DNA from 3 places in the Xenorhabdus bharatensis genome. Region 1 is predicted to be linked to each of the others. Evidence: riboswitches for the same ligand, from Rfam matches in the RefSeq annotation. Region 1 holds a riboswitch; each other region holds the start of a gene.
The links. Region 1 has a riboswitch for thiamine pyrophosphate ahead of thiB (thiamine ABC transporter substrate binding subunit). Riboswitches for the same ligand answer to the same signal wherever they lie in the genome.
Positions count from the first base shown of each region.

Region 2: linked by a shared signal. The riboswitch ahead of thiD (bifunctional hydroxymethylpyrimidine kinase/phosphomethylpyrimidine kinase) and the one ahead of thiB (thiamine ABC transporter substrate binding subunit) in region 1 are both predicted to bind thiamine pyrophosphate.
Region 3: linked by a shared signal. The riboswitch ahead of thiC (phosphomethylpyrimidine synthase ThiC) and the one ahead of thiB (thiamine ABC transporter substrate binding subunit) in region 1 are both predicted to bind thiamine pyrophosphate.

Region 1 is NZ_JBBMXG010000006.1:84,307-94,762, reverse strand. It holds gene AAC855_RS07695 (pyridoxal phosphate-dependent decarboxylase family protein) at 1-1,400, shown strand, start outside; partial or broken gene AAC855_RS21605 (IS1 family transposase) at 1,497-1,593, opposite strand; gene thiQ (thiamine ABC transporter ATP-binding protein ThiQ) at 1,629-2,330, opposite strand; gene thiP (thiamine/thiamine pyrophosphate ABC transporter permease ThiP) at 2,323-3,927, opposite strand; gene thiB (thiamine ABC transporter substrate binding subunit) at 3,903-4,916, opposite strand; TPP riboswitch at 5,056-5,160, opposite strand; gene rppH (RNA pyrophosphohydrolase) at 5,420-5,947, shown strand; gene ptsP (phosphoenolpyruvate--protein phosphotransferase) at 5,957-8,203, shown strand; gene lgt (prolipoprotein diacylglyceryl transferase) at 8,321-9,250, shown strand; gene thyA (thymidylate synthase) at 9,247-10,041, shown strand; gene AAC855_RS07655 (prepilin peptidase-dependent protein) at 10,293-10,456, shown strand, end outside.
Region 2 is NZ_JBBMXG010000004.1:191,063-201,518, forward strand. It holds gene mdtC (multidrug efflux RND transporter permease subunit MdtC) at 1-1,381, shown strand, start outside; gene baeS (envelope stress sensor histidine kinase BaeS) at 1,390-2,793, shown strand; gene baeR (envelope stress response regulator BaeR) at 2,793-3,491, shown strand; gene AAC855_RS05760 (YegP family protein) at 3,577-3,921, shown strand; gene trhP (prephenate-dependent tRNA uridine(34) hydroxylase TrhP) at 4,133-5,518, shown strand; gene fbaB (class I fructose-bisphosphate aldolase) at 6,097-7,146, shown strand; gene thiD (bifunctional hydroxymethylpyrimidine kinase/phosphomethylpyrimidine kinase) at 7,219-8,016, opposite strand; TPP riboswitch at 8,104-8,196, opposite strand; gene cspE (transcription antiterminator/RNA stability regulator CspE) at 8,339-8,548, opposite strand; gene AAC855_RS05785 (amino acid permease) at 9,339-10,456, opposite strand, start outside.
Region 3 is NZ_JBBMXG010000025.1:28,778-39,233, forward strand. It holds gene malT (HTH-type transcriptional regulator MalT) at 1-1,698, shown strand, start outside; gene AAC855_RS18645 (DUF1349 domain-containing protein) at 1,753-2,358, shown strand; gene thiH (2-iminoacetate synthase ThiH) at 2,779-3,927, opposite strand; gene AAC855_RS18655 (thiazole synthase) at 3,924-4,691, opposite strand; gene thiS (sulfur carrier protein ThiS) at 4,707-4,919, opposite strand; gene AAC855_RS18665 (HesA/MoeB/ThiF family protein) at 4,916-5,719, opposite strand; gene thiE (thiamine phosphate synthase) at 5,713-6,426, opposite strand; gene thiC (phosphomethylpyrimidine synthase ThiC) at 6,410-8,395, opposite strand; TPP riboswitch at 8,538-8,662, opposite strand; gene AAC855_RS18680 (HAD family hydrolase) at 8,738-9,412, opposite strand; gene nudC (NAD(+) diphosphatase) at 9,709-10,456, shown strand, end outside.

The DNA.
Region 1 (10,456 bases):
AAGATTCTTTTTTTCCTAATGTTGATTTACGAGAGGAAATAATCAGTTATGTAAATGAATCAATCAATGAGCGCATTTCCAATTTAGATTATGCTCAGGTGAGTCCAATTTTATCTAAGCATGATATTATTAAAATCATATCAAAATATGATTTTAATAAAGATAATCATCCCCAAGATGTATTGAATGATGTCTTTGATTTACTAAATAATGGTATTGTGCATGTTACAAGTCCAAATTATTTTGGATTATTTAACCCAACATCTTCTTTTTGGGGAGGTATCGCTGAATTTATAACATCAATATATAATCCACAAATGGCAGCTTGGAGTCATGCTCCGGCTTGCGTTGAGATTGAAAATAAAATTATTAATTATTTTGGTATTACTGCAGGTTACCGTAGTGAAGAAACAAATGGTATTTTTACCTATGGTGGATCAGAAGCTAATTTTACAGCGCTTATATGTGCATTAGTTAAGAAATTTCCTGATTACACAAACACAGGATTATCAAAAATAAAGGGTAATCCTGTGTTTTATGTTTCGAGTGACAGCCATCTGGCATGGCTTAAAATTGCAGTACAGTCAGGTCTAGGAAAAAGCGCTGTACGGCTGATTATGGTAGATAAAAATGGGAAATTTGATGTCAAAAAATTAAGGGAAGCTATTGAAAAAGATAAAGTCAGTGGAAAAAAACCTTTTTTTGTCTCTGCAACGGCTGGGACTACAAATGCAGGGATTATTGATCCACTTGATGATATTGCTGATATCTGTAAAGAGTATGATTTATATTATCATGTTGATGCTGCATGGGCCGGAGCAATATTGCTCAGTGATACATATAAATATCTTTTAAAAGGTATAGAGCATAGCGATTCAATAACATTAGATGCCCATAAATGGCTGGCGGCACCAATGGGTACAGGTATGTTTATTTCTTCTTGTCCCGGCATTCTTAGTCAATCTTTTGCTGTTTCAACAAATTATATGCCAGATAAATATGAAGATAATCTTGATCCTTATGCCTGCTCTGTCCAATGGTCGCGAAAATTTAATGGTCTAAAATTATTCATTCCTATGGCTATCCTAGGGCATACCGGTTTCAGAAATATGATTGAGCAACAGATTGATCTGGGAATATATTTAAAACAGAGACTAATTGAAAATAGATGGGAAGTTATCAATCCTTCAGATTTACCTATTGCATGTTTTATCGATTCTGATGGTCATATGACAGAAAATATATTGGCGGCGGTGTTGAAAGAGAATAGTCATTGGCTCTCAATGACCCATTACGCAGGTGTGAAAACATTGCGCGCTTGTATAACCAGTTTCAGAACAACTAAAGCAGATATTGATAAACTAATTTCTTGCTTAAATAAATCAAGGGAGATGACATAATGAAAATGGTATGAAATATTTTTTGTGGTGGTATAAAAATAAAATTTAGGTTTTATAATGAAATATTTCAGGCTTCTAAGCAAAGAAGCCTAATTGACATTGTTCTCGGGGATGACCTGTTCTGTCCTTTACAATGGCCTTTAACCTTGTCTGTTTTATGACAGTAATGACAAACCACATCAACTTTAGTGATATCTCATCATTGGGAGCATGGCCTTAGCTTTTCACTCACAACTTTCCTATCCCCAAAATCCCAGCCTCAGGCACTTCTCCTTTCACCAGTTTCTCCGTAGCGCCATCATAATAAACTTTACCCGCCACAATCAGCAGAGAACGCGGGGCAATTTTAGCGGCATCATCAAGATTATGAGATACCATCAGTAAAGTGAGTTTCCGCTCGCGGCATACCTGATCCAGCAATTCCAACATCTCATTGCGTAATGCAGGATCGAGCGCTGAAAAAGGTTCATCCAGCAATAAGATGGGCTGTTGACGCACTAAACAACGGGCCAATGCCGCCCGTTGGCGTTGCCCGCCGGAAAGCTGGGCAGGTAGGCGGTTCAGGTATTCCGTCAGTGATACCTGTGATGAGATTTGTTGCAGTGTCTGCTGTTGTTGAGCATTTAATTTCAAGCCGGGGTGTAAACCCAAACCGATATTTTGCTCAATGGTTAAATGGGAAAACAGATTATTTTCCTGAAACAGCATGGATACCGGGCGATTGGAAGGGGCTGAATGGGTATGATTTTCCTCATTCAACCGGATATCACCACATTCTGCGAACTGAAACCCCGCGATTAAACTTAATAATGTACTTTTACCCGCCCCACTCGGGCCGAGGATAGCAATGCGCTCGCCCGCCTCAATACTGACGTTGAAATGCATGGCAATTTGTTCATAGGTATAAGTCACATCTTCAAGTTTAATCATGGCGTCGGCCCGGTAAGCGTTCAAGCACACTGAACAAAATAAAACAGAGGAGCAAAAGCAGGAAAGCAGTGACTGCTCCATCCTGACTGCGGTATGCCCCGATTTGCTGGTAGAGATAGAAAGGCAGGGTACGGAAATTTTCGTCACCAAATAACGCCACAATGCCAAAATCCCCGACTGACAGCACACAGGCAAAAGCCAGAGCCTGTGCCAGCGGGATTTTCAGGGCTTTAAGCTCGATCCAGCGCAGACGATTGAATCCCTTAATATTCAGGGAGTGGCACAACGGATTGTAGCGCACAGCCAGATCGCGCATTGGGTTATCCAGTACTTTCAACGCATAGGGAATGGCTATTAAGGCATTGGTCAGGATAACCAGCCCGTAAGGAGAATCGGGTAACCCGATGGTATTATTCAGTAAAATGAAAAAGCCAGTCGCAAGCACAATACCCGGCATCGCCAGAATCAACAAACCACTGCTTTCCAGAGCCTGTCCCCAGCGCGATAAATGGCGCAGGTATAATTCGCGGCTGCTCCATAACAGCATCATTGTCAGGAAGATGCATAATAAGCCTGCTCCCAGTGCGATAACAATGGAGGTTGTGAACGCCTGCCATAATTCGGGTTTACTGAGAACATCCAATACCGCGCTGTTCAGCCCATCCATGATGACTGCCAGTAACGGCGGGAGCAAAAGCAGTAATGCGATAGCGATAAGCAATCCGTCACATAGCTTTTTCAGCCAGGAATCCTGTGGGTTGCGCCATTGTTGCTGATGCCCATAACCGACCGAAAGTATGCCTTTAAGCTTTTGGCTCAGTAACACCAGACCAAGACAGCAAAAGAGCTGGATAAGTGCCAGCAGGGCGGCCTGACCCAGATCGTAGTCATACTTGATAGCCTGATAAATAGAGAGCTCAATGGTTGTTGCAGAAGGGCCGCCGCCTAATGTCAGTACAGTGGCAAAGCTGGCAAAGCACAGCATGAAAATCAGAGCGCCTGTCGGCAAAATCTGGCGGCGCAGGTAAGGCCATTCGACAAAGCGAAAGTGTTGCCACTCATTCATACCAAGCTGAGCGGCAAGCTGCCGTTGTTCTATGGCAATATTTTCCAGTGACTGGAGTAATAAGCGCGTCGCCATCGGCATATTGAAGAAAATATGAGCCAGTAAAATACCCTGAAGACCGTAAGGCGTGAAATGGTATTCAATCCCTATCCACTGGCAAAGATTGGCCAGCCAGCCAACGCGTCCGTAAACAGTCAGTATGCCAAACAAAGCGACTAAAACCGGCAGCACCAGTGTCATAGCGCACAGGCGCAAGAAAAACGTTCTGCCCGGAAAGCGGCGGCGGTAGAGCGCTCTGGCCAGAAATATGGCGGGTATCACCGAGAATAAGGCGGATAAAAATGCTTGCCAGAAAGTAAAACGAATCACATGCCACAAATAGCTGTCATTCAGAAATACCTGCCAGTGATTTTCAGGCGCATAAAACCACAGAGCGCCAAAAGCGGAAAGCGCAATGAGGATCAACAGGCCGGAGGCAATCACCCCCGGCAATAACCAACCCGCGATTAACGGCTTACAGCACTTTGCCATGTACGGATCCATTGTGTGCGGTGTTTTGCTACTTCATCTGCGTTAAATTGCAGAGATTTCTCTGGCACAGGCAGTTGTTTGAACACTTCCGGCAGAGGAATATCAGTAACAGGATACATCCACTGCGTGTTCGGAAGGACTTGCTGGAATACGGGGGAGAGCATGAATTGCATGAATTTCCGGGCCAGTTCAGGCTGCTTGCTTGATGCCAGTTGTGCAGCAACTTCAACCTGCAAATAATGGCCCTCATCGAATATGGCTGCGGCGTAATTATCCTTTTTCTCGGACATGATGTGATAGCCCGGTGAGGTGGTATAGCTGAGCACCATATCGCCTTCTCCTTTCAGGAATAACCCGTATGCCTCACTCCAGCCTTTAGTCACCGTCAGCGTTTTTTTGGCAATATTCTGCCACTCTTGTGCAGCTTTATCGCCATAGAGTTCCTGTATCCAGAGTAAAAAACCTAAGCCGGGCGTACTGGTGCGCGGATCCTGATAAATAATCTTCCAGTTCTGCTGGCTGTTAATGAGTTCAGCCATGCTTTTTGGGGGATTTGGCAAGGTGTTTTTATTGTAAATAAAAGCAAAATAACCGTAATCGTAAGGAATAAAAGTCTTGTTATTCCATGTGAAAGGCAGTTTTAATTTTGTGGTATCAATGCTGACAGGGGTGAATAACCCCGTCTGTTGAGCCGACTGAATCAGGTTATTATCTAAACCCAGCACGATATCCGCTTGGGTTTTTTTACCTTCCATTCTTATACGGTTCAGTAAAGAAACACCATCCTCCAACGCAACGAGTTTTAATTCACAGTCACACTCGGATTCAAACGCTTTTTTAATGGCCGGGCCTGCTCCCCACTCAGAGGCAAACGAATCATAAGTATAAACGGTCAGTGTAGGCTTAGCCTGTGCTGCCTGAGCAAAGGCACAGGCAAAAACCGATAATACACCGATTGTGATAAACCGGGAAAATAAACGCTTCAACACTTTGCTCTCCTGTCGTTATCAATAGTAATTATTAATAGTGGTTATTAACAATCGTTATTAGCACTCACACTTAAGTAAGTGACTGGCAGGTTGGTAAAGGATTTGAGAAAGTGTCTGATAAAATGACTGCGATATATCAATTGGGTAGTGGCTCAAATCCCTACGCCGGTACCAACCGGATCAGGTTCTACGGGTTTGCTCTCAGCGATGTTGTCTGACAACAATCGCACCCCGTTGAGATGACTGTATTGTAGAGACTAAAGCAGTGACTGCAAAGCCTCATTAATATATCTGTCGCCTTTCTGGTTATTTTTTCTGACTTATTGGTCGTGTTCACATTTCTGCTATCGTTTTATCAATAGGCGGGGAACCCCATTCCAAAGGGGCCTTTCCTTGCCGCTGAGATGTAATTCTAAATCCATTGGGTATAGAGGTTTACCGCTTGAGGGGAGTGTGAAACAATTAGCTATCTTTTCAAATTCGTTTTATCGAGAGGTAGTCTGGTGATCGATGATGATGGCTACCGCCCGAATGTAGGAATTGTAATTTGTAATCGTCAGGGGCAGGTTCTGTGGGCCCGCCGTTATGGACAGCATTCATGGCAGTTCCCCCAAGGAGGTATCAATCCGGGAGAATCGCCAGAGCAAGCGATGTATCGTGAGTTGTTCGAAGAAGTTGGTTTAAGTCGCAAAGATGTACGGGTTTTAGCCTCCACCCGTAGCTGGTTGCGTTACAAATTACCCAAACGTTTGGTGCGTTGGGATACAAAGCCCGTTTGTATCGGGCAAAAGCAACGCTGGTTTTTATTGCAGCTGCTTTGCAGTGAAAAAGAAATTAATGTGCAGCGCAGTAGTACACCAGAATTTGATGGTTGGCGGTGGGTGAGCTATTGGTACCCTGTCAGGCAGGTTGTTTCCTTTAAACGGGATGTGTATCGCCGTGTGATGAAAGAATTTTCCTCCATCGTGATGCCGGTACAGGAATCATCGCCACAACCCTACTCAGCCTATTATCGCCGTAGAAGAAGTTAGGTAATTGTTATGCTCATGCGCTTACGGGAAATTGTTGAAAAGGTTGCTATTGCAACGGATTTGTCGGAAGCGCTTGAGCTGTTAGTTAATGAAACCTGCTTAGCAATGAATACGGATGTTTGTTCTATCTATCTGGCAGATCACCAGCGCCAGCGTTATTACCTGATGGCAACCCGGGGGTTGAAGAAGCCGGGAAAGCGCACGGTCAGCCTCTCCTTTGACGAAGGTGTTGTGGGGGAGGTCGGGCGCTTGTCAGAGTTAATCAACCTTGCCGATGTACGTGATCACCCCAGCTTCAAATATATTCCTCAGGTAAAAGAAGAAAATCTCCGGGCCTTTTTAGGTGCTCCGATTATCTACCGCCGCCAATTGCAGGGGATTCTGGTCGTTCAGCAAAATGAGCGGCGATCGTTTGATGAAAGTGAAGAGTCTTTTATGGTGACTCTCGCCATGCAATTGGCTGCGATCCTTGCTCAGGCACAGGTTCGTGGATTATCAAGTCAGTATTGTCAGACCCACATCAAAGCACTGGCGGTCTCTCAGGGAATTGCGATGGCTCAGGGTTGGCAGGACTGTTCCCAACCCTCACTTGAGCAGATATCTGAAGCGTTAGCACTTGATTATCAGGCCGAACGTTCCCGCCTGACCCGTGCGCTTGAGCAGGCAACAGCAGAATGTCGCCGGATAAGTAAACGCTTTACCGCCAGCTCGCAGAAAGAAAGTGCCGCTATTTTTGACCTCTATTCCCACTTACTGAATGATCCGAAACTTAAACAGGATCTGTTTCACTCGGTTGATAACGGTTTTATCGCAGAGTGGGCGGTAAAAAGTGTTGTGGAGAAATACGCGGAACAATTTGCCCACCTTCAGGATGCCTATATGCGGGAAAGGGCTTCTGATTTGCGGGCGCTCGGGCAGCGGTTACTCTTTCATCTGGACGATGATTTTACCGGTAATAGTCAGTGGCCGGAGCGCTTTATTCTGGTGGCAGATGAACTCAGTGCTAACTTACTGGCTGAAATTCCGCAGGATAAATTGGCGGGTGTTATTGTGCGTGATGGAGCGACTCATTCACATTCTGCAATTTTAGTCAGGGCAATGGGGATCCCTGCGATTATGGGCGCTGATATTCATCCTGAATTGCTGCATAACCGAATGTTGATTCTGGATGGCTATCAGGGAGAGTTTTTCATTGATCCAGAACCACGGGTTGTTGAGGAATATCGCCAGATTATCGAAGAAGAGCAGGTTCTCAGTAAACTGGCGGAAGGAGGGTTGCAACAAAAAGCCCGGCTTAAAAGTGGAGAGAGGGTACTGGTTCAGCTTAATGCAGGGCTGAGCCTGAAATATGAGCAACAAATAGGCGATAGTATTGATGGGGTCGGCCTGTATCGTACCGAGATCCCTTTTATGCTGCACAGCGGTTTTCCATCAGAAGATGAGCAGAGAAACCGCTATCAGGAAATGTTGACACTTTTCCCTGACAAATCAGTTGTCTTGAGAACACTGGATATTGGCGCTGACAAACATCTTCCGTATATGCCTATTCATGAAGAAAACCCTTGCCTTGGCTGGCGGGGGATCCGTATAACGCTGGATCAGCCGGAAATATTTCTTATCCAGCTCAGGGCGATGTTGAAAGCGAATATATCGACCGGAAATCTGAAAATATTGTTGCCGATGGTAAGCTGTATCGAAGAGATTGATGAAACCAAAAAACTGATCAACAGGGCAAAGTCAGAAGTTGAACAATCTGCTGGCACAGCCATTGCGATGCCACAAATTGGTGTCATGGTAGAAGTGCCTTCTCTGATCCTGCTGTTACCGCAACTAAAGAAACGCGTTGATTTTATCTCTATCGGCACCAACGATTTAACCCAGTATTTACTGGCGGTGGATCGCAATAATACCCATGTTGCCTCTTTGTATGACAATCTTCATCCGGCAGTGATTAAGGCCCTAAAACAGATTGTTGATGAAAGTCAGCACATTGGTTTACCCGTTAGTGTTTGTGGTGAAATGGCGGGTTTACCGATGGGAGTGCTGATATTAGTTGGTCTTGGCTATCGTTGCCTGAGCATGAGCGGGCGGAGTATTCCACGAATTAAATACCTATTACATCATTTAGATTCCGCAGAACTGGGTTATTTTATCCAAGAAATCCTGAAAGCAGAAACGACCCAGCAGGTGAGAGAAATTTGCTCTGCTTTTATGGAAACCCACGGCCTTGGTGGGCTGGTGCGTGGTGGCATTTAACCGCCCATGCTATTATTTACCATTGTTATTTAAGATGACCGGTTATTTACGGTGATCTGTTATTTACAATGATCTGCCTTAGGGCATTAACACAACATTATTTTTTAGTGGGGAACGATGAGCACTAGCTATCTGGCATTTCCTAATATTGATCCTGTCATATTCTCAATCGGGCCGGTATCGCTTCACTGGTACGGTTTTATGTATTTGGTTGGCTTTGTCTTTGCCATGTGGCTGGCAAATCGTCGTGCAGCAAAACCAAATAGTGGCTGGCAGAAGAACGAAGTAGAAAACCTGCTGTATGCGGGGTTTGTCGGAGTATTCCTCGGCGGACGTCTCGGTTATGTTCTGTTCTATAATCTCCCGGTATTCATGGAGAACCCGCTGTATCTGTTTAAGGTCTGGGATGGCGGGATGTCTTTCCACGGTGGGTTGATCGGCGTTATTTGTGCTATGTGGTGGTTCTCCCGCAGGACGAAACGTCACTTCCTGCAAACTGCGGATTTTGTCGCACCACTGGTGCCTTTTGGCTTAGGTATGGGGCGCATTGGTAACTTTATCAATGGCGAATTGTGGGGGCGTGTCACGCTTGATACACCGTGGGCAATGTTATTCCCCGGTTCCCAAAGTGAAGACATCGCACTGGCAACGAAAGACCCTTCTTTATGGCCTATTCTGGAAAAATATGGTGTCCTGCCCCGTCATCCTTCACAACTGTATGAAATGGTACTGGAAGGCATCGTACTGTTTATCATCCTGAATTTATTTATCCGTAAGTCACGCCCGATGGGAAGCGTTTCAGGATTATTCCTGATCGGCTACGGTGCATTCCGCATTATCGTTGAGTTTTTCCGTCAGCCTGATGCCCAGCTCGGATTATTTGATGGGATCAGCATGGGGCAGATCCTTTCAATACCAATGATTTTAGCCGGAATATTGCTGATGATATGGGCTTATAAACGTCCCAGCAGCAATAATACCGGTAACAATACGCGAAAAAACACGCGAAAAAATACGCAGAAAGACAAGGTACAAGAGGCAAAATGAAACAGTATCTGGATTTAATGAAAAAAGTGCTGGAAGAAGGCACAGCAAAAGATGACCGCACAGGCACAGGAACACTTTCGATCTTTGGTCATCAGATGCGTTTCAATTTGCAGGAAGGTTTTCCGCTGGTGACAACCAAGCGTTGCCATCTTCGTTCCATCATTCATGAACTATTATGGTTTCTGAATGGTGATACTAACATCAAATACCTGCATGATAATGGCGTCAGTATCTGGGACGAATGGGCTGATGAAAACGGTGATTTAGGGCCGGTTTATGGTAAACAGTGGCGTTCATGGGGCGCACCGGATGGCCGCCAGATTGATCAGCTGACCAACGTTATCGAACAGCTGAAAAGTGACCCGGACTCGCGTCGGATCATCGTTTCAGCCTGGAATGTCGGCGAGCTGGATAAAATGGCGCTGGCACCATGCCATGCTTTCTTCCAGTTTTATGTGGCGGATGGCAAACTGTCCTGCCAGCTTTACCAGCGCTCCTGTGATGTTTTCTTGGGGCTACCCTTCAACATCGCCAGCTACGCGTTGTTGGTCCATATGATGGCTCAGCAGTGTGATCTGGAAGTGGGTGATTTTGTTTGGACGGGTGGTGATACTCACCTTTATAACAACCATATGGAACAAACAAAGCTCCAACTGAGCCGCGAACCGCGCGCATTGCCGAAACTGGTTATCAAACGCAAACCTGAATCTTTGTTCGATTACCGATTCGAAGACTTTGAAATCGAAGGCTACGATCCACATCCCGGCATTAAAGCACCGGTTGCAATCTAATGCTGATTTAACTCAGTCAGTAAAAATCATTGCCTATCTTTTTTCCATCCCCGAACCGGGGATGGAAAAATTAGGTATCCAATGAATCTGGATTATATTACCGAGCTGGTTCGCAAATAAAATGTAACCCCGCAATATACTGATTTCTTTCCTCAAATCTCCTCGCATAAATAGAAACTGACGCTGTTATTCCCTTTCGGATTGAAGATATTTTGCCTGTCGGAATGAATTGCTGCATAGGCTGAATACTGATGAGTGATAAACAAAATGGATTCACACTGCTAGAACTGCTGGTAACAATGGTTTTAGTTTCTATGAGTCTGCTCTGGGGGCTGTATAGCTGGAGAAATTATCAGAACAGCCAGCACTTACAATCGGCAGTGCAGAATGTGTTGTCGTTTATGGAAAGGCAGCA
Region 2 (10,456 bases), on a different contig from region 1:
TCAGGCCATGCAAAAGAAGATGGAGCATTTTATGCAAGTCATTAATGCTGACCCGACTGTTGAAAATGTGACCGGTTTTACCGGTGGCGATAGCATGAATGTCGGTTTTATGTTTATGTCATTAAAGCCTGTGAGTGAACGCACAGAAAGTATCGATAAAATCATACTTCGTTTACGGGAGAAATTATCCCACGAACCGGGTGCTGAGCTGTACCTTATCCCTGTACAGGATCTCAGATCCGGGGGGGGCGGAGGTAATGCCAAATCTATTTATCAATTTAATTTACTGTCTGACGATTCTGATGCGCTCCGCAAATGGGCACCTATTATCCGCAAGGCATTGAAAACGTTACCCCAGCTGACAGGCGTTAATGCTGATGACGACGATAAAGGTTCTGAACTGGCGATTACCTATGATCGTGATCTTATGGCCCGTCTCGGTATCAGCGTTGCTCAGGCGAATAGCCTGCTTGGAAACGCTTTCGGGCAACAACCGATTTCAACGATTTATCAGCCTCTGAATCAATATAAAGTGGTGATGGAAGTTGCTCCTGAATATAACCAGGATATCAGTGCACTGGAAAAAATCTTTGTCATTAATAAGGAAGGAAAACGTATTCCGCTCTCTTATTTTGCCAGCTGGCGACCAGCCAATGCGCCATTAGACATTTATCATCAGGGGCTTTCGGCAGCTTCTACGATCTCTTTCGATATTGCGGAAGGCTATACGATGTCTGATGCAGTGAGTGCGATAGAAAGAACGATGACTGAACTCAGCGTTCCGTCAGCTGTTCGCAGCTCTTTTGGCGGTACTGTGCAAGATTTTCAGGAAAGTCAGCGTTCACAGTTATTGGTGATCCTTGCGGCTATCATTACTGTTTATCTGGTTCTCGGGGTATTGTATGAAAGCTATATTCACCCACTGACCATCCTTTCTACCCTTCCCTCTGCCGGAATCGGCGCTTTACTGGCATTGGAGCTCTTCAATACGCCATTTAGCCTGATTGCTATGATTGGCATTATGCTGCTGATTGGTATCGTGAAGAAAAATGCGATTATTATGGTGGATTTTGCTCTTGAAGCTCAGCGTAGTGGGCAACTCAGTGCGCGGGAAGCTATATTTCAGGCGAGCTTATTAAGGTTCAGGCCTATCATGATGACGACTCTTTCTGCTTTATTCGGTGCCTTACCTTTGGTACTGAGCAACGGTGCTGGTGCTGAATTACGTCACCCTCTGGGTATCACCATTGTTGGTGGGCTGGTGATGAGCCAAATTCTTACGTTATATACCACCCCTGTCGTTTATCTGTCTTTTGACAGACTGCGTGAGAAGTGGCAACAACGCCGTTTAGCAAAATTTCAGAGAATAAAATCGTTGTGAAATTGCGGATAAAAGCCGGGATCAGCGGGAAACTGTTTCTGGCTATTTTTGCTACCTGTATGCTGGTATTAGTGACAATGCACTGGGGCATTCGCCTCAGTTTCCAGTATGGATTCATCGGTTATATTCAGCAAAACAGCCAACTACGCGCCAGAATGCTGGCAGAAGCATTGACAGAACAATATCAGCAATATGGTAACTGGGATTTCCTGACTGAAAATGATCGGGCCATCTTTAAAATTATCCGAAATATCGAACAGAACAGTGATAATCGGCAGGAGTTGTCTCCCCGCGCTTGGCGTTCTCAGTTCTGGGTGGTTGACAGCCATATGCACCTGTTAGTTGGGCATTCTGACAATATGTCGGAAGAAACTTACCGCGTTCCGGTAAATGACCAGAATAACGTGGTCGGTTGGGTGATTGTCAGTACTTCGGACAAAATTACCCGTCAGGCTGATATCCGCTTTGCCCAACAACAACAGCTGACCAGTTGGATTATCGCAGGTTTCTCTACCATGCTGGCGCTGATTGCCACTTTCTTTTTATCCCGCATTTTCTTGAAACCCGTTAAGCGGCTGGTAGAAGGCACTCATAAACTGGCTTCCGGTAATTTCAGTGTGCGTGTTACATCATCCGCTCGGGATGAAATCGGGCAATTAGCATCAGATTTTAATCACCTTGCCTGCACGCTGGAAAAAAATGAGCAAATGCGCCGGGATTATATGGCCGATATCTCCCACGAATTGCGCACCCCACTCTCTATTCTGCGTGGTGAGTTGGAAGCCTTACAGGATGGTGTCCGTCAGCCGACACCGGAAACCATCCAGTCGTTACTGACAGAAGTGACTATTCTGACAAAATTAGTGGATGATTTACATTTGCTATCTCTGACGGATCGTGGCTCCCTGACTTATCGAAAAGAACAGGTTAATGTCAATGAGCTTCTGCAAATCGCTGTCGCGGTTTATCGTGGACGTTTTGCCGATAAACAAATTTCACTGGAAATATATTTACCGCAAAACACAATAGTATTTGCTGACCCTAAGCGATTAACGCAGCTATTCCATAATTTGCTGGAAAATAGCCTGCGCTATACTGCTGATCACGGAGCAGTGCTTATCCACGGGTATGTGAACCAGCAAAAATGGTTATTAAACTGGCAGGATAGTGCTCCCGGTCTTACTGCTGAACAATGCCAGCGTATTTTTGAACGTTTCTATCGTTGCGAATCTTCCCGCAATCGAGCCAGTGGTGGCTCAGGCTTAGGTCTGGCAATCTGCTACAACATTATTGAAGCGCACAATGGTCTTATTTATGCTGAAATATCACCTTTAGGTGGTATTCAAATTCACGTAGAATTACCGTTGTTCAAATTTTCTGAACAGAAAACGCCAAATAAGATATTGAAATAATGAGTGCACAATATACCGTTCTGATCGTTGAAGACGAACCCAAACTGGGGCAGTTACTGATTGACTATCTACAAACTGCAAATTATCAAACACAATGGTTAGTGCGCGGTGATGAGGTGGTTGCTCATGTCCAGCAACACCAGCCTGATATTATTCTGCTCGATCTCATGTTACCCGGCCTTGATGGGTTATCTGTCTGTAAGGAAATCCGCAAATTTTCAGATATCCCCATTGTTATGATGACAGCCAAAACTGAAGAAATAGATCGCCTGCTGGGGCTGGAAATTGGGGCGGATGATTATGTCTGTAAACCTTATAGCCCACGCGAAATCGTCGCCAGAGTGAAAACGATTTTACGCCGCTGCTATCGTCCGCAGGATATCGTCAGCGAACAGGGAGCACTGACCATTGATGAAAACCATTTTCAGGCTCGCTACCTTGAACGGGTACTGGAACTGACTCCGGTTGAATTCCGGTTACTTAAAATTATCTCCAGCCAGCCCGGACGTGTTTTTTCCCGTGATCAATTGTTGAATAATCTCTATAACGATCATCGTATTGTGAATGATCGAACAATTGACAGCCATATAAAGAATCTACGCAGAAAGTTAGAACAGTTGGATGAAGAGAAATCTTTCATTCGCTCAATTTACGGGTTGGGATATCGCTGGGAAGCCGAAATTTGTCGTCTGATGTAACTTGCCTACTGTTATTAAAAAAATTCACCTGCATAAATTTCAGGCTAAACTTAATCTGATAATTACCCAATCAGGAGAATTTCTTATGGCTATTGGTCACTATGATCTTAAGAAAGCGAAGAACGGGCAATTTTACTTCAATCTGGTCGCAGCGAACGGTGACATTATTCTCAGCAGTGAGATGTACACCACTAAGGCTGCCGCCAATAAAGGTATTCACTCAGTGCAAGTCAACTCTCCCGACAAAGCTCGTCATGAAGTAAGGAAAAATAAATCTGGCAAAACATATTTTGTCCTGAAAGCCAGAAATCACCAGATTATTGGTATTAGTGAATCTTATGGTGATGAAACCGCAATGAAAAAAGGAATGCAGTCTGTGATGAAAACCGGGGTAACAGATAAAATACGGGACTTGACTAAAAGTATGTAATCGTAGTTCGTTAACAGCGCCGCATCCGCGGCGCGTTTTTACCCGCATACCCATTCCTCCGTATCTATATCCGCTATATCTACGGTTGTACCTTGCAAGACAATCTTGAAAGTCAAAAGGTATAAGCGCTAAAATCCCCTCTTTAACCTTACCCTTAGTAATGATAAAGGGGTGAGGTCTGATTTGAACTCAGACTGAGAACGCGAATAATATGTTTACTCCAGAATTACTTTCTCCCGCCGGCTCCCTGAAAAACATGCGCTATGCCTTTGCTTATGGCGCAGATGCTATCTATGCCGGGCAGCCCCGTTACAGCCTGCGTGTTCGTAACAACGAGTTTAACCATGAAACACTGGCTCAGGGGATTAAAGAAGCCCATGAATTAGGCAAACGTTTTTATGTCGTTGTCAATATCGCCCCACACAATGCAAAACTGAAAACCTTTATCCGCGATTTGAAGCCTGTGGTTGAAATGGGGCCTGATGCGCTAATTATGTCCGATCCCGGTTTAATCATGATGGTGAGAGAAGCCTTCCCTGAAATGGATATCCATCTTTCCGTGCAAGCAAATGCGGTTAACTGGGCCACAGTAAAATTCTGGAAACAAATGGGCTTAACTCGGGTCATTCTATCGCGCGAACTTTCACTGGAAGAAATTGCAGAAATCCGCCAGCAGGTGCCTGAAATGGAGCTGGAAGTTTTCGTACATGGCGCACTTTGTATGGCTTACTCAGGCCGCTGTTTACTATCAGGCTATATCAATAAACGCGATCCTAATCAGGGAACCTGCACAAATGCCTGCCGTTGGGAATACAACGTTCAGGAAGGAAAAGAAGACGACACCGGCAACATTGTTCATACCCATGACCCTATTCCGGTTAAAAATATTGAGCCAACACTGGGACAGGGCACTCCGACGGATAAGGTCTTCATGATAGAAGAAGCCAAACGTCCGGGTGAATATATGAGCGCATTTGAAGATGAACATGGCACTTATATCATGAACTCTAAAGATTTACGTGCAGTAGAGCATGTAGAGCGGCTGACTGGCATGGGCGTACATTCACTGAAAATAGAAGGCCGTACTAAATCTTTCTACTATTGTGCCCGTACAGCTCAGGTATACCGCCGTGCCATCAATGATGCCGTTGCAGGTAAACCATTTGATCCAACATTAATGAGCACGCTGGAAGGATTAGCACATCGTGGTTATACGGAAGGTTTTTTGCGCCGTCATACTCACGATGCCTATCAAACCTATGAATATGGTTATTCAGTATCAGAAACGCAACAATTTGTGGGAGAATTTACCGGCAATCGGGTCAATGGGCTGGCTGAAGTAGCAGTAAAAAATAAGTTCCTCGTTGGTGACAGCCTTGAGATTATGACGCCAGCAGGTAATATCAACTTTGTACTGGCATCAATGATAAACAAAAAGAATCAGGCTGTCGAAGTTGCTCCGGGTGATGGTCATATTGTTTACTTACCTGTTCCTGAAGAAATTGAACTGAATTACGCGCTGCTTATCCGTAATCTGAAAGCAGGTAATACCCGAGCCCCACATACAAATACAGTTCCTAAAAATAATTCAGTATGAAATTTACAGAAATAGTTCCATTTTTTTAGAAACAGATCACATCAATACTATTTTATTTCTCGTATTATCCATTCTGAAAAATGAAGAACTAAAAAAGTTTCACTGTAAGACTAGGAACCACCTCCTTGGCTAGCTCAATCTCCCTTGGGCTAGCCTTTTCTTTTCCTGTAATTTTAAAATTTGAAAAATCATCAGTAATATCAGCAAGAAAAAATCATTAACTGAATTGCTGGTTATTGAGTTTATTCAGTCAATAATAATTATCTCGCTACCCATCACAAAATTAATTGTAAATAAAAAAATCAGTTTGAATAAATATCACTCATATTTATTCAACATACTGAAGGAATTTTTAGAAAACACCTTGAGATAGTTATTCTCAACAGAGCAGATTGATATTATCTCACTATACACATGCATGACAGGAGTGAAATAATTAAATTTTAATAAACATAACATTAACTATGAAAAATAGTCTCAACTGAAGCGATCCACTACATCTTCCCTTCCTGCTCACCTTGTACTCTGTGCAAATATAAACAACAATCAGTAGCGCCTTTTGCAAACTGGAGTTAAATATGACTGATATCGTGAATTTGTTAGGAAAAGACGCAGAAAGTTTATTACAGCATCAATGTTCTACTATTCCACGTGAAAATCTCTACATTCCGGGTGCAGACTTTGTTGATCGTGTAATGATCGAAAATAATCGGCCAAACGCGGTATTGCGCTCAATGCAAACTTTATTTAATCATGGGCGTCTGGCGGGAACGGGTTATCTTTCGATTCTGCCAGTTGATCAGGGCGTTGAACATTCAGCCAGTGCCTCTTTTGCAGCAAACCCGCTCTATTTTGACCCCAAAAATATTGTTGAATTAGCGATTGAAGCCGGATGTAACTGCGTTGCTTCGACTTATGGTGTTCTGGCATCGGTTTCCCGCCGCTATGCCCATAAAATCCCGTTTCTGGTCAAACTGAATCACAATGAAACTCTGACTTATCCTGCCGAATATGATCAGACTTTGTACGCCAGTGTTGAGCAGGCATTTAACATGGGCGCAGTTGCAGTTGGTGCGACGATTTATTATGGCTCGCATGAGTCACGCCGCCAGATAGAAGAAATTTCTGCCGCTTTCGAACGTGCCCATGAATTAGGAATGGTCACTGTACTGTGGGCATATTTACGTAATTCCGCCTTCAAAAAAGATGGCGTTGATTACCATACAAGTGCCGATTTAACCGGTCAGGCCAACCATCTGGCCGCAACTATCGGTGCTGATATCGTTAAACAAAAAATGGCGGAAACTAATGGCGGTTACACAGCAATTGGTTTCGGGCACACAGATAAACGCGTCTATACTGAATTGACAACAGAACACCCTATCGATTTAGTTCGTTATCAGTTAGCTAACTGTTACATGGGGCGTGCCGGCTTAATCAATTCTGGCGGCGCTTCAGGTGCCAATGATTTGAGTGATTCAGTCCGTACAGCGGTCATCAATAAACGCGCCGGAGGCATGGGATTAATTCTTGGGCGCAAGGCATTTAAGAAGTCAATGAAAGAAGGCGTTGCTCTGATCCACTCAGTACAGGATGTCTATCTCGACAAGAGCGTCACTATAGCCTGATAAAATCAGGCTAATTAGTTGAATTATAATTAGATATGGGGATATAACTATCCCCATTTTCACAATCAGCCACTACCACCATTGATGGAAATGATGTACCGGCCCAATCCCTTTTCCCACCTCTAATTTATCTGCCTGCACTAAGGCATTTCGTAAATACGCTTTTGCGACGGGCACTGTGCTCTGCCAATCATCATAACGTGGCCGTAATGCAGCAAGAGCCGCTGATAAAGTACAACCCGTGCCATGAGTATTGTGGGTATTAACTCTGGAAGCAGTAAAACGCCATTCCCCTTCAGGTGTAAACAGCCAGTCAGGGCTTTCTCCGTCAGCCAGATGACCCCCTTTCAACAGAACTGCCTGACAACCCATTGATAATAATTTTCGCCCTTGTTGCAACATTTCATCTTCTGTTTCCGCGGAAGAACATTTCAATAGTGCTGCCGCTTCAGGTAAATTGGGGGTAATTAAGGAAACAACAGGGAGTAGTAACTCTGTCATGGCTGTGACCGCTTCTTCAGACAATAACGGATCTCCGCTCTTTGCCAGCATCACTGTATCCAACACAGTATAAGGAACTGGGTAACGATGCAGTATTTCCGTGACAATTTTCACATTAGCAACATTCGATAACATGCCAATTTTAATACTATCTATCCTGACATCTGAAAGCACAGACTCAAGTTGGGCAGAAAGGAAACTGGGTTCAATATCGTAAACTGCTTGCACTCCGGTGGTATTCTGCGCAACGAGAGCGGTAATCACCGTTGTGCCATAAACACCAAGTGCAGAAAAGGTTTTCAAATCGGCTTGAATGCCGGCACCACCGCTAGGATCAGTTCCTGCAATGGTCAATGAATGGATTGACATGATGATGATTCCTGCGACCAGCTCAGGAAAAGCGGTAATCAGAATACCCGTTATCTTTCAAGTTGCCTTTTCAAGATCTGCCGGATATGGGATATACCGAGACTTCCCTACGCTGGCATTATCCAGATCAGGTAATACGGGTACTTCTCAGTTCACTTAAGAACGCCCCGAGCCAAAATAAAAATCACTCTATTAGTATCCCAATAGAGTGATATTTGCAATATGTTATCGTTAAATAATGAAACAGACTAACGATATATATTCAGCTGGTAATGAAAACACCAGCAAAAATAAATTTATTACTTTTAATTACTTTTTATTACTATAAAGTTGTCACGTTTGCAGCAGCTGGACCTTTAGGACCATCCTGAATTTCAAACTCAACTTGTTGGCCTTCAGACAATGTTTTAAATCCATCTTTCATAATTGCAGAAAAATGTACAAATACATCTTTGCTGCCATCAGCTGGAGTAATAAAACCAAAACCTTTAGACTCATTGAACCACTTCACAGTACCAGTGATTTTTGCCATTTCAAAAATTTCCTTTGAATCACTTTATTAGCCGATTGGCATTAAAAAGAAACGAACCCGTATTCATTGTTGCTATTCATTAACAGAAACAGTACTTCGTTTACCCATGTGTTTTATCACATACTCTTTATATAATCGCAAGCCATTTTTTTCAGCGGCACGAGCTAAAGCACATATTTCAAATTATTAATATCTGCTTTTTATTTAACATCAGCCAGAAGTATTTATATTACATAACATCATGAATTAACAAAGAAATAGAATTTTAACTCTAGGAAAGTATTTTGACTTTTTTGATATATAATTCTGTTTATCACGCTTATTAAGCGATACAGCAGAGAGTTATAATTTTCAAACTTAATTGAGGAAGCAATAAAATAACGGAGTATATTTGTTAACATCTTAGAGTGTAATATGATTGCTCCAGATTCAGCTGGTTTATATTTTGTATATCCTTTATTAAATATTGTTCAGTTACATTCCACCTTATTCAATTTATAGGCGTCCTTTATTATCTAAATATGTCAGAAGCTGACATCATGTTTATAGCATTGGCAGAGCTAAGCTTTAAACAACCTATTACGCAGGTATCAGATCAGCGAAAACATCATTATGGAGAGAAATGGATAACATTCATTTTATATGCAATTTTTGTAGTTTACATTTTCACATAGTTTTCTCATGTAATAAAATTTTGTTATCAGGGATTAATAAAATTAGATTCATGATAAAAAAATCAGCCGGGCATAATGCCCGGCTGAAAAAGTATACTCGTTTTAAAACTATCAAATTATGTCTTTGCTTTATTCGATCTGGAAAATAAATAACCAACCCACAATGCGCCAATCCAGAATGGCATGAGGATCACAGATATACGTATATCAGGTATCGTCAGGATGATAACAAGAATACAAGCCAGAAATATCAGGCACAAGAAATTACCAAATGGATACCAGAATGCCCGGAAGCTTGTCTTAACACCTTCTGAATCCTTCGCAGCGCGAAACTTCAGATGTGACACACAGATCATAATCCAATTAATAACTAAGGTTGTCACTACCAACGCCATCAAAAGCTCAAATGCTTTACCCGGCATAGCATAGTTAATCAATACACCTATCGATGTTGCCAAAGCCGACAGTGCAATTGATAAAACCGGAACACCGCGCTTATTCACTTTAGTCAGAATACGTGGTGCATTACCCTGCTTAGCCAAGCCATACAGCATTCGGCTGTTACAATAAACGCCGCTGTTATAAACCGACAATGCTGCGGTCAGCACAACAATATTTAAGGCATTAGCAACCCAGAAGCTATCTAGGTTATGGAAAATCAGAACAAATGGACTTCCGCCCTCAACAACTTTTATCCACGGATAAAGAGACAACAGAATGAACAACGAACCGATATAAAACAACAAAATACGGTACACAACCTGATTAGTTGCCTTTGGGATATTTTTTTCTGGATTTTCAGCTTCTGCCGCCGTAATCCCAACGGTTTCCAATCCGCCGAATGAGAACATAATTACGGCCATTGCTGTGATCAGACCCGCAGCACCATTGGGCATGAAACCGCCATACTGCCATAAATTGCTTACGCTGGCTTGTGGCCCCCCTGTTCCGCTGATGAGCAAGTAAGAACCGAAGAGGATCATGCCGATAATGGCCCCGACTTTAATCATAGAGAACCAGAATTCCGCCTCCCCATAGAGCCGGACATTAATTAAATTGACAGAATTAATCACCACAAAGAATATTGCGGCTGAAACCCACGTTGGGATCTCTGGCCACCAGTATTGAATATACATACCGACAGCGGTGAGCTCCGCCATTCCAACCAGTATAAACATGACCCAGTAATTCCAACCGGATAGAAAACCAGCAAAATTACCCCAATATTTATAAG
Region 3 (10,456 bases), on a different contig from region 1:
CCGAAATTACATAGTACGGCGGCAGAAGGCTGGTTGATACAGGGGTATCCGGGAGAAGCCATTCATCATGCTTTGGCAGCAGGGGATACGAAGTTATTGTGCGATATTTTGCTGCAATATGCGTGGGAGCTGTTCAACCAGAGTCAACTGTCGCTATTGGAAGAGTGCATGAATGCGTTGCCCTATGAACAGCTCTTGGAAAACCCCCGTCTGGTGTTGTTACAGGCATGGTTGGCGCAGAGTCAGCATCGTCATTATGAGGTTAATGCGTTACTGAATCAGGCAGAGCAATCGTTGAAGCAAAAACAGATAACGATTGAGGCTGAACTATTGGGAGAATTTGATGCATTGCGTGCTCAGGTTGCGATTAATGATGGTCGACCGGATGACGCGGATTTGCTGGCTGAAAAAGCATTAGCTGCACTGCTGCCTGATAATGAATATGGTCGTATTGTTGCGATGTCAGTGAAAGGGGAAGTGTTGCACTGTAAGGGGGCGCTGTCTCAGGCATTAGCATTGATGAAACAGACGGAACAGTTGGCCCGTCGCTGCCATGTCTACCACTATGCGTTATGGGCATTATTACAGCAAAGTGAAATTTTACTGGCGCAGGGGTATTTACAGGGCGCTTATGAAACCCAAAAACACGCTTTTGATCTGGTCCGTGAACAACACTTGGAACAGCTACCGATGCATGAGTTTCTTTTGCGTATTCGCTCTCAGCTTCTGTGGTGTTGGGCGCGTATTGATGAATCAGAGGAAGCGGCCCGGCATGGTCTGGAGGTACTATCTAACTTTCAGCCTCAGCAACAATTGCAATGTCTGTCTCAACTGGCGAAATGCTCCTTAATCCGGGGAGATATTGATAACGCCCGCCGCCATTTAACCCGTTGTGAAAATTTGTTGAGTAATGGGCATTATCATCGGGACTGGAGGACGAATACCGATAAATTGCGGATCATTATCTGGCAGCATCTGGAAGATAATATTTCAGTAGCTCAATGGCTGGCTCAGGCTGAGAAACCTGAAAGTTTCAGTAATCACTTCAATCAGAATCAGTGGCGTAATATTGCCCGTGCTCAGATATTACTCGGCCAGAATGAAGAGGCGGAGACCATTTTAAACCGGCTGAATCAGTATGCGGTAAAACTGGAGTTGGTCAGTGATTTAAACCGCAATTTGTTGCTGTGCAACCTGCTTCACTGGCAGCTTGGTCGCAAGGCAGAAGCGCAAAAAGTGCTGATAGAAGCGCTGAAATTGGCTAATCGCACGGGCTTCATCAGTCACTTTGTACTTGAGGGTGAGTTGATGGCCCTGCAATTACGCCAGCTCATCCAGCTTAATATCCTGCCTGACTTTGAACAACATCGGGCACAGCGTATTTTGCGTGAAATTAATCGTCAGCATCGGCATAAATTTGCGCATTTCGATGAAACTTTTGTTGAACAGCTAATTACTCATCCCGATGTACCCGAACTTATCCGTAATAGTCCATTAACCCAACGTGAATGGCAGGTATTAGGCTTAATTTATTCTGGTTACAGTAATGAGCAAATTGCGACTGAACTGGAAGTCGCCGCTACGACGATTAAGACGCATATACGTAATCTGTATCAAAAAATGGGTATTACTCATCGTCAGGAAGCGATTCAACAAGCGCAGAGTTTAATGAAAATGATGGGGCTGGGTGTTCAATAAAATTTTCGTGAGGATGACATTTCTGATGATTTCATAAATAAAAAGGGGATATTGATGAATTTATTGCACTGTCATTGGCTTAATGAACCGGCCTCATGGCAACGTCAGGATAATGTACTGAGCGTGATAACTGATAATAAAACTGATTTTTGGCGTGACACATGGTATGGCTTTCAGCGCCACAGTGGCCATGTTTTTGGCTGCTATATTGGTGATTCACTGATTAAAGAAGGGTTCACTTTTCAGCTCTGCATTGAAGGGCGTTTTGAGCAGTTATACGATCAGGCTGGTATTATGTTGTTGCTTGATGAGCAGCATTGGCTGAAAGCCGGTATTGAATATGCCGATGGCAAGGCAACAATCGGCAGTGTATTAACCTCACCTTATTCTGATTGGGCGATGGGAGTTTTTTCGGGTAACGCTGAGAAATTCTGGTTGCGGCTGACCTATCAGGAAGGCGCTATCCGGCTGCAATATTCCACAGATGGTAAGCAGTGGCCCCTGTTGCGGTTATCCCCTTTTGCTATTAACCAACACAATGGTCAACGAGTGTTGATTGGTGCGATGTGTTGTTCACCAGAAAGAGAAGGGTTACAAGTGAAGTTCTCTGAATTCAGACTGAGGCCAGCCCTGAACAAGCCTTTGCATGATTTGAGTTAGTGTAATGGCTACAAATCGGTCAGATGAAATGCTTTTATGATGGATTAATACCCGAATATAAAAAGTAAAATAAAGGTATTATGGAAAAGGAGATGCAGATGGAAGATTTGTTGGAGTTTTTCGCGGCACTACTGGAGTGTATTTATCACATCATAAAATGCATATTTACATTATTAAGATGGATAATGGAAAATATCTTTAATTTTTTTATGGTTATCGGGGTTTTATTCTGTATTCCCATCGCGGGAAGTATCGTTAAATTTATTTGTTATAGCAGCTTCTTGGTATTGGTTTTATTAGCGTGTAAATACCGAAGAAAAATAAAAAGATATCTGAATGAAAAAGATCTCTTTAAATAAGTATTGAGGCGACTATCCCTCACCCAATGTGCAGTGTGGATGAGGGACATAAGTTTATTTCTTATCCCTGCCTGCCCAAATAATTATCCCAATCTTTCCAGACTGGCTGTAAGCCCGATCTGACCAGTGCTTCGGCAACCTGTTCCACAGAGCGGTGGTCATTCGGAGAAAATTGTTCCAGTTCGAGATGATCATTTTCGACGTAACCACCCGGCTGAGTCTTAGAACCAGCACTGACACTGTTTATCGCCAGAGGTACAACATGGTCGCGGAAATAAGGTGACTCACGGGTAGAAAGAGAAAGTTCAACATCGGGTGCCAGCAGGCGGAATGCGCAGATCAGTTGTACCAGTTCTGCATCATTCATCAGGGATGCGGGTTCAATCCCGCCAGCACAGGGACGCAGGCGTGGAAAGGAGATGGAATAACGGCTTTTCCAGAACTGTTTTTGTAGGAAAAACAGATGTTCTGCCACCATATAGCAATCAGTTCGCCAATGAGGTGATAAGCCGATTAATGCGCCCAGACCAATTTTATCAATGCCCGCCCGCCCTAGCCGCTCAGGGGTTTCCAGCCGCCAGTGAAAATCTTGTTTCTTACCCCTGAGATGGTGTAATTGATAACTGGGTTCGTGGTAGGTTTCCTGATAGACCAGTACAGCATCTAATCCCAGTGTTTTCAGTTCGGCATATTCTTTTTGCGCCAGTGGCTGAACTTCCATTGTGACTGAACTGAAATAACGGTGTATTAAGGGAAGGTAATGGCGAAAATAATCCATACCGACCTTTTTCTGGTGCTCCCCTGTCACCAGAAGGATATGCTCAAATCCCAGTTTTTTCAGCGCCTGACATTCAGCCTCAATTTCCTGTTCATTGAGCGTCTTACGTTTGATGTGGTTACTCATGGAAAAACCACAATAGGTACAGTCATTGGCGCACAAATTGGAAAGATAAAGCGGGATATAGAATCCCACAGTATTACCGAATCGCTGACGGGTTAATTGCTGTGCCCGCTGCGCTAATGGTTCAAGGTAGGGAAGGGCGGCGGGTGAGAGCAGAGCCATAAAATCATTCAGTGTCAGACGTTCACTATTTAGAGCATGCTCAACATCATGGCGGGTTTTACTATTGATGCTCAGCGTAATGTCATCCCAGTCTAACTGTTGCCAGTGATGGCGGAAAGTCTGTTCTGTCACGGTATTGCTGCTCATAAAGCCCCCAGAAAATCGGTCAGTGGGCTGGAGGCTTCCGCATGGAATTTCTGGCTTGCCACTCCTGCCTGATGAGCGAGTTCGCCTGCTTCAATGGCTGTTTTGAATGCCTGCGCCATTTTGACCGGATTACGGGCAACGGCGATTGCCGTATTGACCAAGACAGCATCGGCACCCATTTCAATGGCTGCCAATGCATGGCTAGGAGCACCAATACCGGCATCGACAACCACAGGAACATTAGACTGTTCAATGATAATTTGCAGAAAATCCCGGGTGAGTAAGCCCTTATTTGAACCAATAGGCGCTCCCAATGGCATGACAGCGGCACAACCCACTTCTTCCAGACGGCGGCACAGAACCGGATCTGCGCCACAGTAAGGCAGAACCACAAAACCTTCTCTGACTAATTGTTCCGCTCCTTTCAGGGTTTCTATCGGATCAGGTAACAGATATTTCACGTCAGGGTGGATTTCCAGCTTAACCCAGTTAGTGCCTAGCGCTTCCCGTGCAAGGCGGGCAGCAAATACCGCCTCTTCTGCGGTTTTTGCGCCGGAAGTATTTGGCAGGAGTTTAACCCCCAGTTCCTGCAAGGGAATGAGAATGCCATCATCTTTGCCTTGCAGATCAATCCGTTTCATCGCCATTGTGACTAACTGGCTACCGGAGGCGCGGATGGCTTCAATCATCAGCCCGGCATTGGCAAATTTTCCTGTGCCTGTAAACAGACGGGAATGAAAGGTGGTATCAGCAATTTTTAACATGGTTAACCTCCGGCATTAGCCCCCTGCTATGGCCTGAAACAGCAGGATATTATCCCCGTCATTGAGCTGATGGGTACTCCATTCTGAGCGGGGGATGATGGTCTGGTTAATAGCCAGTGCAGTACCTGACTGAGTACGCTGCATATGCTCCAGTAATTGCTGAATTGTCATGGGATTATCTGTCGGCGTATCCAGCGTGATCGTTTGATCGTTGACAATAATGTTCATACGATTTCTGTTCCTGAAACGGTTTTATCTGTGCCTGCTGTTTTACCTATGACTGGTCGTGTTCCGCATATCGGACATCGTGGTGAGGGTGTCAGCTGTAACGTACTCCAGTTTTGTTTTCTGCCATCAAACAATCGCAGTTTTCCACTCAGATAAGAAGGAAGACCCGCCAGCATTTTAATGGCTTCCAGCGCCTGTAATGTCCCAATCACACCGACTACCGGCCCTAAAACACCCGCAGTACGGCAGTTACGCTGAGGCTCTTCCTGATCGGGATAGAGGCAGGCATAACAGCCATGCTGGTAAGGCGGTTCGAATACCATAAGCTGACCACTGAAACCGACGGCGCTGCCACTGATAAGGGGTTTACCGGTTTCGATACAGGCGGCGTTAATAGCATGGCGGGTTGCCATGTTATCGCAGCAATCCAGTATCAGATCGACCTGCCGGACGAGGTTTGTCAGTGATTTTTTATCCAATCGTTCATTAATGACGGTTGTATTAACCAATGGATTCAGATCAGCCAGTTTTTGTGCCGCCAGAGCGGCTTTACCTGCAGGAATATCAGCCGTGCGATAGAGGATCTGACGTTGCAGATTTGAGACATGTAACTTGTCATCATCGGCAAGATAAAGATGCCCCACTCCCGCTGCTGCGAGGTAGAGTGCGGCAGGGGAACCTAATCCCCCCATCCCGACGATTAACACCTTGCCGTTTTTTAATTTTTCCTGTCCGTCCGGGCCGATATCTTCCAGTAATAATTGACGGCTGTATCGCATAAATTCTTGATCGTTCAACATAAGCGCCTCCGATCATTTTCTTCAACGTTTCTGTCAGGTGTCCCTTCAACTAAATGAAGCAATCTGGCTGTTGCCTGCCGCCAGTCTTTCGCTTTAGTGATGGCACTGACCAGCGCGACACCACCGACACCGGTTGCGACCACATCAGCTACACGCTCCAGTGAAATACCACCAATAGCCACTGTCGGGAATTCAGGTGTGAGCGTGACCTGATGTTTCAGGGCGATTAAGCCCTGTGGCGATGAAGGCATCTCTTTGGTTGTTGTCGGGAAAATATGCCCCAGAGCAATGTAGGATGGGCGTAAGGTTTTTGCCCGCGCCAGTTCCTGTTCGTCATGGGTGGAGATCCCCAGCCGCAGCCCTGCTTGTCGGATGGCACTGAGATCAGCGATGTCTAAATCCTCCTGCCCCAGATGAACGCCATAAGCACGGTGTTTGATTGCCAGACGCCAGTAATCGTTGATAAACAGACGCGCGTTGTATTGCTTCCCCAATGCGATCGCCTGCCGGATATCATGCTCTACCTGATCTTCGGGCAGATCTTTAATACGCAGTTGCAGCGTTCTGACCCCCGCTTCCAGTAACCGCTCAATCCATATCAGAGAGTCCACCACCGGATATAACCCCAACCGATGCTCAGTTGGCGCAAAGGAGGCTGTTTCAGGGCAAACGGTTTCAGATAAAATGGCTTCAGACTGATTTAACATCGTTGATATCCTCAGCCCGGTGATACAGTTCGCTGCCATGTGTCCGGAATTCTTCGGACATCTGTTCCATACCCGATTGTTGTTCCAGTTTTGCGGCATAGTCCCGCACATCCTGTGTAATTTTCATTGAGCAGAATTTCGGCCCGCACATGGAGCAGAAATGGGCAACTTTACCGGATTCCTGCGGCAATGTTTCATCGTGATAAGCGCGGGCGGTATCAGGATCAAGGGCCAGATTAAACTGGTCTTCCCAGCGGAATTCAAAACGCGCTTTTGACATGGCGTTATCACGAATTTGAGCACCGGGATGCCCTTTCGCTAAATCTGCCGCATGAGCTGCGATTTTGTACGTGATGAGTCCTTGTTTCACATCTTCTTTGTTTGGCAGGCCAAGGTGCTCTTTCGGCGTAACGTAACAGAGCATGGCACAACCGAACCAGCCAATCATGGCTGCACCAATGCCGGAGGTGAAATGGTCATAACCCGGTGCGATATCGGTGGTCAATGGCCCTAATGTGTAGAAAGGCGCTTCGTGGCAGTGTTCCAGCTCTTCCGTCATATTGCGGCGGATTAACTGCATCGGAATATGCCCCGGCCCTTCGATCATCACCTGAACATCATATTCCCAAGCGATTTTGGTCAGCTCACCCAGCGTATGCAGTTCGGAAAACTGTGCTTCATCATTGGCATCCTGAATAGAACCGGGACGCAAACCATCCCCCAGAGAAAGAGAAACATCGTAGGCGGCACAGATTTCACAAATTTCACGGAAATGGGTATAGAGGAAGTTTTCCTGATGATGGGAAAGACACCATTTCGCCATAATGGAACCCCCACGGGAAACGATGCCTGTCAGTCGTTTGGCGGTCATCGGGACATAGCGCAGCAGAACACCGGCATGAATAGTGAAATAATCGACTCCCTGTTCCGCCTGTTCCAGTAACGTATCGCGGAACATTTCCCACGTCAGGTTTTCCGCAATGCCGTTGACTTTTTCCAGTGCCTGATAGATGGGAACTGTACCGATTGGCACCGGGCTATTACGCAGTATCCATTCACGGGTTTCGTGGATATAGCGCCCGGTGGAAAGATCCATCACGGTATCCGCGCCCCAGCGGGTAGACCAGATCAGCTTCTCAACTTCTTCTTCAATGGAAGAGGTTACGGAAGAATTACCGATATTGGCATTCACTTTCACCAGAAAGTTACGCCCGATAATCATTGGTTCGGATTCTGGATGGTTAATGTTGGCAGGAATAATCGCACGACCCGCAGCGACTTCCTGTCGCACAAATTCCGGCGTAATGTTTTCCGGTAAGTTGGCACCGAAACTTTGCCCCGGATGTTGCTGGAGCAGAATTTCGCCGCGAATACGTTCACGCCCCATATTTTCCCGCAGAGCGATAAATTCCATCTCCGGCGTAATAACACCTTTACGCGCGTAGTGTAATTGGGTAACGCGTTCGCCTGATTTCGCTTTCAAAGGGTGGGGGCGATGGTGAAAACGCAGGTGATCCAGACCAGCATCAGCAAGGCGCTGTTGGGTAAAATCAGAGCTGAGGGTTGTGACAGGCTCTGTGTCATTGCGCTCTTCAATCCACGGCTGGCGGATTTTCTGCAAACCTGCGTGGACGTTCAGCACGGCTTCAGGGTCGCCATAAGGGCCGGAAGTATCATAAACAGGTACGGGTTCATTTTCCTCAAATTGAGGCGCTTCTTTTGTCCCGCCAACCAGTGTAGGAGATACCTGAATTTCACGCATAGGAACCTGAATATCCTCGCGTGAGCCTTCCAGATAGATACGGCGTGAATTGGGGAAGGTAACACCCTGAATTGAATTGATAAATTCCTGTGCGGCATCCCGTTGGACTTTACGTGGACGTGCCGGATGGGTTTTAGGGGAGATATCCGTTGTAGGGATAATATCGGCGCTGGAGGTAACAGTTTCGTTAGTAATAGCATTAGACATAGCAAATTCCTGACTGTGTAATCGCCTGTAATCAGGCTTAAGTTGAGAAAATTGCTTGTCTGGAGCTCGCAGGGAGTAATGATGGTTGCTGAACGATGTTATCTGGCAGAAGGTCTGTACAGAAGCAATAAGTCATATCAGCAGAGGGATTACTCTTGTTCCCTTCGCGGGTATTAGCCCGATCAGGTTCTGCGGATCCCGAATAAACGGTCTCAGCCTGTGTTCACCGTGATATACGCTGAACGCTAGGCACTCCGACAAGAAAACACCCCAGAGTATAAAGGGGATTATGGAAACTGCAACCGGAAAACTGAGCCTTTTGTATTGGCCCGATGTCAGGTATTAACTCCGTGGCGCTAACGCCCTGCTCAATTGCTTCCAACCATGTTTTTCTGCTGCTGACTGTAATTTTGTATCAGCATTAACCGTAAATACCTCACTGGCAAAGAAACACATCGGTAAGTCGTTTGCTGAGTCTGTGTAAAAAGAGATATGTTGTGGCGATAAATTCTGTTCTGCCAGCCATTGCTGTAAGCGGGTCACTTTCCCTTCACGGAAAGTCGGGATACCCTCAATATCGCCGGTATAACAACCCTCTTTCATGACCATATCAATGCCCATTGCGGTTTTTACGCCGAATGCAGCCGCAATTTTTTTCACCACGAAAGAAACAGTCGCAGAAATGATAATGACAGGAATATTTTGTTGGCGGTAAATATCTAATTGTGTTTTCGCTGCGGGATAGAAGAGAGGCTTGATTGTCGTTTCCACAAAATCCGTCAGCCAGACATCAACTTGTTCATGGGGTATTTGGCAGAGGGCTTGCAAACTGACTGACAGGTATTCCTGCATGTTCAGCTTCCCTGCGCTGTAATCCGATATCATTTTCTGATCTGCTTCTACAAAACGTGGGTCAGTAATGATCTGTTTTTCCCATAAATATTTTGTCCAGAGTAGACTGGAATCCCCACGGATCAGGGTGTCGTCCAGATCAAATATGGCAACCTGCTGTGACATAGTTGTTATTCCTCACATCCGAAATCGACAGGATAGGGTCGGTTGAAAGAGAATCAAATATTTTATTGTGACTTATTATTGCTTTATTGCTGCTCACTGTTATTGCCGTGCTTCAATGAATATCCGAAAACATGCACATTCAGAAACATTGTTAATATAACAGATTGCAGACAGAGTACGATGAAGAAGAGTATGCTGTAATGGTATTAACCTTGGTTAACATTTAATTAACACTGACTTGGTTAATATATTCTTAATGATCACAGCATATGACACAACACATGATGGAGCCAATAATGCAAAAAAAACTGACAGGTATAGAACGAGGCTGGTGGATTGTCAGCCTTGAAAACAGAGTTTGGCTTCCACAGGGAGATTTACCGCTAGGCACTGCCGAGAGCTGGTCATTACAGGGCCTTGTAGCCTACGCTATCGGCGAGTGGTTGGGAGAAATAGTATGGCTTGTCCGTCATAAGATGGCATCAGAGATGTATTCTCCCCGCCGGATTGTAGAACAGGATCCTCAATTATTTCAGCTGGTAGGGCGCGGAGTCCAGTTGGCTGAGTTTTACCGCTCACATCGTTACTGTGGGTATTGCGGTCATGAAATGCAGCAGACTGAGCACGAGTGGGCCTGCCTGTGCCACCATTGCGATGAACGCTATTATCCGCAGATTGCTCCTTGCATTATTGTGGGTATCCGCCGTGAAGATCACATTCTACTGGCACAACATCAGCGTCATCGCAATGGTATTCATACCGTGCTGGCTGGGTTTGTGGAAGTGGGTGAAACACTTGAAGAGACGGTTCACCGCGAGGTGATGGAAGAGAGTGGGATAAAAATCCGTAACCTGCGTTATGTGACTTCTCAACCGTGGCCTTTTCCGCATTCATTGATGATGGGGTTTCTGGCTGATTATGAGAGTGGCGATATTGAGCATGACCCCGTTGAGCTAATCAGTGCGGATTGGTATCGATATGATGATCTTCCCCTGATCCCCGGGCCTGATACGATTGCCCGCCGTCTGATTGAGGAAACGGTCG